Regions from separate parts of the Paenarthrobacter nicotinovorans genome, predicted to be linked through region 1. Evidence: riboswitches for the same ligand, from Rfam matches in the RefSeq annotation. Region 1 holds a riboswitch; the other holds the start of a gene.
What was found. A riboswitch is a leader RNA that binds a small molecule or an ion and turns the genes downstream of it on or off. The one in region 1 is predicted to bind cyclic di-AMP.
Positions count from the first base shown of each region.

Region 2: linked by a shared signal. The riboswitch ahead of JMY29_RS04625 (M23 family metallopeptidase) and the one ahead of JMY29_RS18740 (hypothetical protein) in region 1 are both predicted to bind cyclic di-AMP.

Region 1 covers NZ_CP089293.1:4,038,048-4,041,247, reverse strand. Annotated here, with positions in the region: gene JMY29_RS18740 (hypothetical protein) at 1-1,204, opposite strand, end outside; cyclic di-AMP (ydaO/yuaA leader) riboswitch at 1,220-1,370, opposite strand; gene JMY29_RS18735 (hypothetical protein) at 1,499-1,729, opposite strand; gene JMY29_RS18730 (ATP-dependent DNA ligase) at 1,776-2,840, shown strand; gene JMY29_RS18725 (DUF6480 family protein) at 2,856-3,119, opposite strand.
Region 2 covers NZ_CP089293.1:957,412-960,611, forward strand. Annotated here, with positions in the region: gene JMY29_RS04620 (metal-dependent transcriptional regulator) at 185-880, shown strand; cyclic di-AMP (ydaO/yuaA leader) riboswitch at 1,076-1,316, shown strand; gene JMY29_RS04625 (M23 family metallopeptidase) at 1,321-2,157, shown strand; cyclic di-AMP (ydaO/yuaA leader) riboswitch at 2,303-2,464, shown strand; gene JMY29_RS04630 (C40 family peptidase) at 2,469-3,200, shown strand.

The sequences.
Region 1 (3,200 bases):
CCTTCTGTGCGGCGTCAAGGAGCGACTCCAAGGTGGACGCCTGCGGCTGAGGCGACGTGCCTGCGGTGGGCTTGCCGGTGGGCCGGGGCTTTGCCGTTTGAGTTCCCGTCGGTGTTGGCGTCGGGGTCGGCGTGGGAGTGGTGGTCGGCGTCGGCGTCGTGGTGGGCGTCGGTGTTGCCGGCGGCGTCGTGATCGTGTCCGAGGGCACGTCGCCGGGCGCCGGCGCAGGTTGGGTCGGAGCCGGAGTGCCGGCTACGGGGGACGGCGCTGCGACTGCCGGGGCGGACGCCGAGGGGACCCAGACAGGGGCTGCCAGGGAGACGTGCGGTGAAGGAACCGACGACGGCGAAACCGCCACAGGCGCTTCCGGTACCGTCGCCTCCGGTACCGTGGCCGGTTGGCCTGCTTCGGATGACGATTGACCCGACGACGACGGGGAGGACGCTGTGGTGTAGGAAGCCCGGGGCGCAGGGGCTGCCGAGCCCGGTTGGCGGTCCTCGCCACTCTGGCCGCCGCTGGCTTCCTGGGCCGGACTTTCCTGACCGAAGAACGGAAGCTCCAGTGCCTGCCCGACGGTTCCCGCAGTCAGTACCAGGCCCAGCGCTCCGGCAACCACTGCCATGCGCTGGCTCATGTGTTTCACCGACGCGGCTTTCCGCAGAACAGCTTGGGGTTCGCGGCCAAATGAGGAGGTGGTGCCGAGGGTTGATGCCGTCACCGGCGGAGGTGTCTTGCGGGATGCCGCCGGGGCCGGGGCGGCCGCTTCGGCTCCGGCTTCCCCGCGGGTGGCTGCCTTGCGGGCGGCAACCACGGGAATGGCTGACGTGGGAGGCCCGGGTGTGGTGGATGCCGGAGCTGCGGCCCGCGCGGCTTCGACTACCGGAATCGCTGCGGTTGCTGGCTCCGGGCCTGCGGTTGCCGGCTCCCGAAGCGCAGGGGCCGCCTTCGGCTCGGCAGGGGCGATCACAGCCCTTGCCGCACGCTCACGCTCAGCGGCCCGGGCCGCAGCCCGCGTGGTGGGCGCAGCCGTAGCGGGTGATGCCGGGGTGGGTGCCGTTACGGTGGGGATCGCCGTCGTGGCGGGTTCTGCTTGGGTGGGCATCGCCGTCGTGGCTGGTTCCGGGGATCCGCTGGGTTGGGCCCGACGGCGTCCGGTTGGCTTGGTGCGCTCGCGCTCGAGTTGCGCGCGGCGTGGGTTATCCATGGTTGGGGACATGGTTGTGCCTCTCAACGCCTGCGAGGTTAGCTGTCGGGTTCGGACGAGGCCGTCCGGCCGCGCGTGGCGGCTTCACCCCAAGGGCTTGCGGAGAAAACAAGCCCGGGAAACTGTGGGTCCCCCGTCTCTGCCGCGGGTCTGGCGGATCCTGGATTGCGGCAGAGCCCGGCGTCAATCCAGAAGCGGCCCAGCGGAGATCGGGTCGCCCTACGACCGTACAGGAGGCGGAAAGTAAAGTCACATTAATGTAACGGGCGGTAGTTCTGCCCCCGCGGGAGGGTGCTACCGCTTAGGCTTCGGGGCCGGTGCGGGGGCGGGGATTTCGTGTTCGATTTTCCGGACCTGGTGGGCTTGATGTGTGGCAGGGCGGAAGACTTCGTCTGCGATCCCCAGCATGCCGCCTGCTGCGGCCCGCCGGACGCCGCGCTTGTTCTCCCGCGCAATCCAGTACCAAAGCGCGCCTATGAGCGCGGGAACTCCGAGCACTGCTGCCAACACGGCCAAGATGTCCATCCGCCAACACTAGCCTTGGGCACGTACTGGCCGGTAGACATGAGCTATGGACCTACCAGTGATGCCGCCCGTTTCGCCCATGCTCGCCAAGTCCGTCACGAACATCCCCGACGTTGGGCATTACGAGCCCAAATGGGACGGATTCCGGACCATCGTCTTCAAGGACGGGGACGACATCGTCCTGGGCAGCCGCAACGAGAAGCCCATGACCCGTTACTTCCCGGAGCTGGTGGAAGCGCTGAAGAAGAACCTTCCGGACAAGTGCGTTGTGGACGGCGAGATCATCCTGATCCAGGGCAACAGGCTTGAGTTCGAGGTGCTGCAGCAGCGAATCCATCCCGCGGACAGCCGGGTTCGGATGCTTGCGGAGAAGACGCCGGCGTCCCTGGTGGCGTTCGACCTGCTTGCCCTCGGCGACGAGGATCTGACCGGCCGGCCCTTCGCCGAGCGGCGCGCTGCCTTGGAGAAGGCCCTCGCCGACGCCCGGCCTCCTGTGTACGTAACGCCTGCGGTGACGGACCTGGGGCGCGCCAAGGAATGGTTCGTGCAGCTTGAGGGAGCAGGCCTCGACGGCGTGCTGTCGAAACCGCTCGACGGCACCTACCAGCCGAACAAGCGGGTGATGTTCAAGACGAAGCATGAGCGGACAGCCGATTGCGTGGTGGCCGGATTCCGTTGGCACAAGACCGCGAAAGTTGTGGGGTCGATGCTCCTGGGGCTCTACGACGACTCAGGCCGGCTTCATCACGTCGGCGTCGTGGCGTCATTCCCCATGGCAAAGCGGGAGGCGTTGGTGGCGGAGCTTGAGCCCTATCAAGTGGAGCTCGGCGACCATCCGTGGGGCGAGTGGGCCAAGCAGGACGATTCGCCCGGGGGGTCTCGGATGCCCGGGGCGCAGAGCAGGTGGAGCGCCGGAAAGGACTTCTCCTTTGTGCCGCTGCGCCCCGAACTGGTGATCGAGGTGACCTACGACTACATGGAGGGTGACCGGTTCCGCCACACGACGCAGTTCCGTCGGTGGCGGCCGGACCGGACTCCTGAAAGTTGCACGTACTCGCAGCTGGAAGAGCCTGCGGAGTACGACCTTGGGGAGATCCTGAGCCTGCCGTAGCGGCCCGGTGGGGAACTACTCCTCGTGCCCCTGGTCGCTGCTCATGCTGCCTTCGGCGGGCGGGGTTTCTCCCGGGGGCACGCCGCCGCCTGGCTCGAGGCCTGTGACGTTTCCATCCAGGGGGTCGGGATTGGCCGAGGAAGCGGGGTCGTCGTCCTCGTCCTGGCGCATGTCGGGATCTTCGTGGATGCTGTCCGCGTCGGCGGTAGTGTCTATGGGTCCACTGGCGCCGCTCACGCCGAAGGTCCGGGGATCGTCTTCCGGGTCATAGCTGGTCATGGTGAGCCCTTTCGTAAGTAAGCTTACTAATTAGCTTGCTCCGCCAGCCTATCCGGGACGGGCCGCGCCAACAAGGCCGTC
Region 2 (3,200 bases), 1.2 Mb from region 1:
CCGCCACGTGGAACGCGGACGAACAAGATGCGACCGCAATGGGTCCGGAATTATCCGGAGTAATTCCAAATAAGCTAGGCTGGGGGTTGGCGTTCGAAGGGTGGCGGTGGCACCGCCCACCCCGGTATGGGACGCGGTACGGTGGAGATTACGCAAGAACTGCGTTCGAGGAGAGCTGAGCTGGATGACGGATCTGATCGATACCACTGAGATGTATCTTCGGACCATTTTGGAGCTTGAAGAAGAAAACATTGTGGCTCTCAGGGCCCGCATAGCCGAACGCCTGCGGCACTCCGGCCCCACGGTCTCCCAGACCATCGGCCGGATGGAGCGCGATGGCCTGGTGATTGTGTCCAACGACCGCCACCTGGAGCTGACCGAAGTCGGACGCAAGCGTGCCACCGAAGTCATGCGGAAGCACCGTCTGGCGGAGCGGCTCCTGGCCGATGTCATCGGACTCGACTGGGCGTACGTGCATGATGAAGCCTGCCGCTGGGAGCACGTGATGAGCGAGCGCGTGGAGCGCCGGCTCTATGAACTGCTTGAGCATCCCACCGAGTCACCTTACGGAAATCCGATTCCGGGACTGGAAGCACTGGGAGGCCTGGCCGGAACACAGTTCCCCCGGATCGACGTGAACCTCCTGCAGGCCATGGACGGCTACGCCTCCGACTCCCGGGTGGTTGTCACGCGGCTGGCCGAGCCCATCCAGGTGGAGCCGGAACTGCTCACCCAGTTGGATGAGGGTGGAATCCGGCCCGGGGCGCCGGTCTCCCTCGAGCGCGTGGGCGAGTACATCTCCGTCCGGGTGCCCGGCATCGAAGGAGCCTTGGAGCTCCCGCCTGAAGTTGCAGCGCACGTCTTCGTGTCCCTCAACTGACAGTCTTCCGGTCCGACAACCCTCCCGGCAGTGTCAAACCTCACTTTGAGGGGCTTTGGCGCGCGTGTGACCTGCGGTTTTTCGAAATTGATGATAAGGGCCCGCCGCCGCAGGCGTCTTTCTGTTGATAACGAATTTATTACCAAGGGCCTTAATCCCCTATAGTTATCTACTAGCGCTGATACCAAAGCGTTACCTGATCCGGAGCCGAGCTCTGCCAGCGGATCGGGTGAACCATCACCACTGGCAGAGGCGGGGGAACCACAAGCGGCTGTCTAAAGAAGCAGCCTTGGGGTGAAGTCCGCAGCAGAAGTGCCCATTGATGCAAGTCCCTCCTTGGATACCTGTGTGCCGTGAGCGCTTCGTGCGGACCGGGTCTTTGAACTCTCTGACCCGAATCCGACAGCTAACTTCGCAGGCTTTTCAGAGAGGAACAGAGTTTGACATCGCAGAACGTCAGGGGCCGCCGCCGTGCGTCCGGCCCCGCTACTGAGCTGCGGCCAGCCCGCGTCGTAACGGAGATCCGGCCCCGCGACACCGAACGCCAGGTGCGCCGCCGTAAGAGCCCGTTGCGCCAGGTTGCCGACTTCGCCGCAGCAAGTGGCGTCGGGCAGAAGGCCGGAGTTGCGCTTGCCGCCACCGGACTTGCCCTGACTGTCGGCCTGCCGGCCACCAGCCCCGTCATGGCCACCTCGGAATCGGGACAGTCCGAATCTGCCCTGGCCGTTGGCGGCACTGTGGGAAGCCAGCCCGAGGTTTCCGCGGCAGCATCAGCCAAAATCGACTTCAGCCGCGCAGCTGTAGCCACCGCTGCGGACCCTGACGGAAAACTGAAGCAACTGCTCAGCGCCCAGTCGGCCGGCAGCATCCAGCGTGCTTCTTCCGTGGGCACCCTGGGCAGCCCCCTCGACACGCTCACCACCGCTTCCCCCTTCGGTTACCGCGTCAGCCCCCTCACGGGCGGCACCGGCGACTTCCACCGCGGCCAGGACTTCGTGGCACAATGCGGAACTGCCGTGCATGCAGCTGCAGCAGGCAAAGTGACTTTTGCCGGGTGGCACGAGTACGGCGGAGGCAACCGTGTGGTTGTGGATCACGGCAACGGCCTGGAGACCACGTACAACCACCTGTCGTCCTTCAACGTCCAGGTGGGCCAGACGGTCAACCGCGGGGACACCGTAGCCCTGAGCGGCACCACAGGCGCCTCCACCGGCTGCCACCTCCACTTCGAAGTACAGGTCAACGGCGAGGTCGTTGACCCCATGGGCTGGCTCTAAGCCAGTTGATGGTGCTCTCTCGCATTGATGACAGGCCTCGTGACCTGAATGTGACATTCGCTTTCAATTGTTATAACCTTCAGAGCGCATCGGCTTTTTAGGGGGCCGGTGCACTTGAGTGGATTGCCTAGCTCTGCCACCACTCGAGGTCCGTTCGCAAAATCGTCTGGCAGGGGCGGGGGAACCACTTCTGGTCTTCGAATGAAGGCCTTGGGGTTAAGTCGCAAAGTTTCCCAGTGAAGCAGCGCGGCCGGATGACTCCCATCCGAATCCGACAGCTCACCTCGCAGGCATTGGGAGAGGCTACCTACGTGTCATCACGCACTACCCCTGCGCGCCATCGCGCTGAATCGGTTCGTTCGAACCCGTTGAACACTCTTTCGAAGGCTGTTTCCTCGAACGCCGGTACCGTTGGCCGCCAGGCCGCCGTGCTGGCAGCAGCCTCAGGCCTCGTCCTTACTGTCGGGTTGCCGGCTCACGCCGCTGACACCGACGTCTCCACCTCGGAAGTCTCCAGCACCCAGCAGCTGGCTGCCACCGCAGTGGTCACTGCAGAGCCAACAGCCACCGTCTCCTTCGAGAGCCCCGTCGTGGCCACCAAGGAAGCCCCCAAGGTTGTCCAGCGTGCGGCCCTGGTCACAGAGCGCACGGCGGATGAAGCCACTGCAGTCACTGCCCAGTCCTCCGAAGCCAAGGAGTCCGCCTCCAGCGCGGCAGCATCCGGGCTCGCAGCGATTGCCTACACAGGAATCGGCTCGCCTTACGTATGGGGCGGCACTACTCCGAGCGGCTGGGACTGCTCCGGCTTCACCCAGTGGGTCTACGCCCAGGCCGGCATCAGCATCCCCCGCGTCAACGCCTGGACGGCCATGAAGCCCACCAGCGCCCCCCAGCCCGGTGACCTGGTCATGCAGAACGGCGGTGCGCACGTAGGCATCTACGTCGGCAACGGCATGATGATCAGTGCTTTGAACCCGGGCCAGGGAACCCTGCTGCACTCCGTGGCCTCCACCGGCACGTCTTCGTTCTTCACCCTCCGCTAG